Regions from separate parts of the Arthrobacter sp. D3-18 genome, predicted to be linked through region 1. Evidence: riboswitches for the same ligand, from Rfam matches in the RefSeq annotation. Region 1 holds a riboswitch; the other holds the start of a gene.
The links. A riboswitch is a leader RNA that binds a small molecule or an ion and turns the genes downstream of it on or off. The one in region 1 is predicted to bind S-adenosylmethionine.
Positions count from the first base shown of each region.

Region 2: another riboswitch for S-adenosylmethionine. It lies ahead of M1D89_RS17975 (hypothetical protein); the one in region 1 lies ahead of M1D89_RS04615 (DUF1737 domain-containing protein).

Region 1 is NZ_CP096440.1:546,803-548,997, forward strand. Features, by position in the region: gene M1D89_RS04605 (O-succinylhomoserine sulfhydrylase) at 1-163, opposite strand, end outside; gene M1D89_RS04610 (rhodanese-like domain-containing protein) at 164-574, opposite strand; gene M1D89_RS04615 (DUF1737 domain-containing protein) at 571-837, opposite strand; SAM riboswitch class IV at 851-962, opposite strand; gene M1D89_RS04620 (SulP family inorganic anion transporter) at 1,046-2,170, opposite strand.
Region 2 is NZ_CP096440.1:3,453,063-3,455,257, reverse strand. Features, by position in the region: gene M1D89_RS17985 (VIT1/CCC1 transporter family protein) at 1-11, opposite strand, end outside; gene M1D89_RS17980 (hypothetical protein) at 267-458, shown strand; gene M1D89_RS17975 (hypothetical protein) at 455-766, opposite strand; SAM riboswitch class IV at 783-902, opposite strand; gene M1D89_RS17970 (sodium:solute symporter family protein) at 1,296-2,195, opposite strand, start outside.

The DNA of each region.
Region 1 (2,195 bases):
CCTCGCCGGTGAAGGCGCGCTCCGCTGCGGCGGCAGATTCGTAGACGAAGCCGGAGTTCAGGAAAACGGGCTCGGACGTTTCCTGGAAGTTGGTACGGTCAAGGCCACCGCGTACGGCCTGGGTGTCAGGGCTCCAGCCAGTGGCGTCGGGATTGAAAGTCACTTACTCGGTCCCCAGATTCGTTGGCAGGCCGCGATTCTTCCATCCGTTGACGGTGCGCTCGCCGTAGCGGTCCGGTTCGCCTTCGAAGCCCTCAAGAACGTTGAAGGCAGTAAAGCCTGCCTGTGTGGCGGCGATGGCCGCCGAAATGGAGCGTTGCCCTGAACGGCACAGGAACACCAGCTCAACGCCGTCGTCCTCGGGAGCTTGCTGCTGAAGGTCCTCAATGAAACGGGAGTTCGGAATGCCGCCGGCCAAGTTCCATTGGATGAACAGGGGGTCGTTCTCGGTGGCTTTGGTATCCGGGATGCCGATGTGGGCCCATTCGCCCTCGGTCCGGACGTCAACCAGAATGGCGCCTTCTTGAAGTTTGGCCCACGCGTCGTGCGGGGTCAGGTCACCTGCGTAGCTCATGCGTGGCCCTCGAACGCTTCTTCGTCGTCGTAGTTCTCCAGCTGATCAACGGCGTTCGCAACGGCGGCATCCGCGGTGGCGATCGCGGTTGGCAGGACAACGGCTTGGGCGACGATGACGTCGGTGCCGTTGAACGTAGCTGCCGGGCTGCCGTGGAGGACATAGCCTTCGGCGAGGGCATTGTGGATGCGCTCGCAGAAGTCGCGGGTATCAGGACCTGTCACCAGGCGGTAGGAGAGTTTTTCTTCAGTGGGTTCAGGCATAGCTGGTGCTCCTCAGTCACGCTTGCAGTACGAATTGTCGATACGCCGAGTAGTCACCTGAGGCACCCCGCCGGAGAGAGGGTTGCCGACCAGCAAGTCAGGGCTTTGCGCTGGTGCTCATTACTCAAGAAAAACGTAACATCCACGGGCATCCGGCCGCACTTGCGGGCGGCTGGGCCGTCGTCATGTTGCGTAATCGGCGGCCGCTTCACTCTTCGTCCTTGAGCGCGCGGACGGCGGCACCCACCGTGGAAAAGAAGTGGTCCGGCGTGAAACGGGCTGCCGTTCCGAGTCGGATCAACTTGTCCTTCACAGGGCCTTTGAGCTCGGCGAACACCAGATCCACACCGTGACGGGCCAACCATTCATCCAGTGTGACGAGGTCGTCCAAAGCGGTGGTATCGATGCCTGTGATGGGTTCTGCAGCCAGGATTACGTGGGAGATTTCATCCGAAGTTTCGTCCAGTTGCTCCCGGACAAAGCTTGCAAGGACCTGTCCATTGCCGAAGAACAGCGGTGCATCGAAGCGGAGGATCAGGAGTCCCGGGATGCGTTCGCCTTCCGGGTGGCGTGCGAGGTCGTGGTAACCGGGGCGTCCCTCCTGTGAACCGAGTTCAGTGCGGTAGGGGTCCCACGCGCGGCGAACGAAGTCCAAGAGTGCCAGAACAATTGCCACCACGATCCCTTGGAGGACACCCACCGTGAGGACGCCCAGGAATGCCGCCAGCATCACCACGGATTCGCTCCTGCTCATGCTCAGGAGCCGCCGGACGCCCGCCGGGTCCGCCAGCGCGATTGCGGCAGCGATCACGACGGCGGCCAAGGTTGCGGAGGGTAGGTACTCGGTCACTCCGGGAGCGAGCAGCATGAACGCCAGTACCAGCACTGAACCCACCACGCCGGTCATCTGGGACTTGGCACCGGCATCCACGGCTACGGGGGTCCTCGATGTACTGCCGGAGATGGGGAATCCGCCCAGCAGGCCCGTGGCAGCATTGGCCGCTCCGAGGGCTGCCATTTCCCTGTTGCCAGAGACCTTCTTTCCTTCCTTGGCCGCCAGCGTTTGCGAAAGGACGCCGGTGTCCGCGAAGGCCATGAGGGCAATACCCGCGGCCGCGGGAAGCAGGGCCACTGCGTCTGCCCAGCCAATGCCGCCGAGAGCGGGCATCGGGAGGCCTTGGGGTAAGACTCCGGTGACCTTGACGTCGTCGTTCAGTCCCAAGAACGCCGTGGCGAGACAGGAGGCGACCACGGCCAGCAGGACGCCGGGTACCTTCCACTTCAGCAGCCTGGGGATCCAGATCAGGGCAAGCGATCCAACACCCAGCAGCAGCGCAGGAAGGTTGACGCCTCCGGTG
Region 2 (2,195 bases), 1.7 Mb from region 1:
TCCTGGTGCATCTGCACTTTGTCTCCTGTGCTTGGTGGGGTAGTTGCGGCCCCATTGCACGCCCCACACTACCGCTTATCCGCGCGGATTTTTGGCTGGTATTCCGTAACTGGAATGTTCGGTGCACCGTAATTTCCTTGACCCTCGCCTGTGCCGGTGCTCAGATGGAAGGACAGGGGTGGGACCCTCCCGCCACTGGATTCCTGCATTCGGGTCAACGGGCTGAAGCGCCCACCAGAACAGGCCCAAGAGACGGAGGTTGCACCATGAACACCACCGAATCACACGCCAACTACCCGGAACGGACAACCATTGAGTCCGACCCGGCCTACGACTACGCCGAAGACCAGGAAGTGGACGAGCCCTGGGTGGAGGAAGTCGACGTCCCCGAGGACGACGAACGCGTTGTCCCCCTTGACGAAACCGAAGAGTTCCGCGAGGAAGACGAGGAAATCTAAGCCTGTTCCTCGTGCCTCAGTGTGAAGTGACGTTGGAGGCCCGCCCGTTTGCCGACGGCGGCAACAGTCACCGTTAGGGTCTTGGACGACTCACACCAGCTCGTCGGCCGGACGGCTTGCGCCAACGCCTGCGCGATAAGTTGCGGTTGGGCATGTCTGAACTGCTCGGTTCCAGCCTTGGCAGTGATGGTCACCGTGCCCAGGAAGAGGTCGACGGCGGGAATCACCGCCACTGTTCGTGTGGCGGTTTTGGCGAGGGTGCGCGCTGACGTTGTGTTTACCTGAGTGGTATCGCCTTGGTACGGCAAGGGACTGCTCCTTGGGGGAGTGCTCTTGCCCGCTCGGTTGTCTCTGGTCCGGGACGGGCCGCTTCCTCATCCGAACCACCCGTGAACATGGGGTTGGTGTGTGGCCAGTCGGAGCTTGGCACCACATCTCTTGAAGCTGGGACCACCCTATCCCATAGCTGTCCGGGCCCCGTTGGGGGGTGTGGTGTGTTGTTGTGGGGCCTGCTGTGTTGCGGGGCCTGCTGTGTTGCGGGGCCTGCTGTGCGCGCTTTGGGGTGGTTTTGGTGTGTAGAGCGGGCCTTCCAACTGGTGGGGTGTGTTGCGGGGCCCGGTGTGCGCGCTTTGGGGTGGTTTTGGTGTGTAGAGCGGGCCTTCCAACGGAGGGTGTGCGTTGTGGGGCCTGCTTTGCGCGCTTTGGGGTGGTTTTGGTGTGTAGAGCGGGCCTTCCAACGCATGCTTCCCGGACATAACGCAACGGCGGCGCCGCCCCGAAAAGGGGAGGCGCCGCCGTCGAACCTTACTTGTTTCCTGAACCTTGCTTAGTGCCAGCCTAGGAAGCGGGGGTGGTGAGCTCTTCCTCGGCCACTCGGGTGCCGGCAACGCGGTCCGTCCAAGCCTTCATGACTGCCGGATCCGTGGGCTTGCTCGCCAAGGAGACCACAACGTACACCAAAGCCGAGGCAATCAAACCGAAGTAGATGGGTTCGTTGGCGTAGATGCCATCGAGGGGAACTTCGGCGTTGATCTCAAGGATGATCATGGTTCCGAGGGTTATCACTGATCCTGCCGCCATGGACCATGCAGCCGCGATGCCTGTTCCACGCTTCCAGACCAAGCCGCCGATGATGGCTACGAGGAGGCCACCAACCAGGATGTCGTAGGCAATGGTCAGTGCGGCCACCACATCCTTGGTGGAGATGGCGATGATGATTGCAACGATACCCAGTCCGAGGACCCAGTAACGGTTGGCCTTGACGTCGTGCTCAGGGTTGTCGGAGTCGGAGGTGTCTACCTTCTTGCCGAACCAGCTGGCAACGAAAGGCATAACGTCTGCGCGGGCAACTGTTGCTGCAGCAATCAGTGCGCCTGACGCCGTGGACATCATGGCGGCCACAGCTGCCGCAAGCACCAAGCCGCCGATGCCGATGGGCAGGAGCCGGGTAGCGACCTCTGCGTAGACGTCGTCCTTGGCAGCGATTTCGACGCCGGAGAGGGCCACGCTGGCGGCCATGCCGATGAGGGCGCCTGCGAAGCCGTAGAGGATGCAGTAGACGCCAGCGGTAGCGCCGCCCCAACGGGCAACCGTGGGGGTCTTGGCGGTGAACACGCGCTGCCAGATGTCCTGGCCGATGAGGAGGCCAAGGGTGTAAACGACGAAGTAAGTGATGATCGTCTGGAGGCCGATGCCGCCGATGTCGAAGAAGCTCTCATCGACGCGGGCTCGGATGCC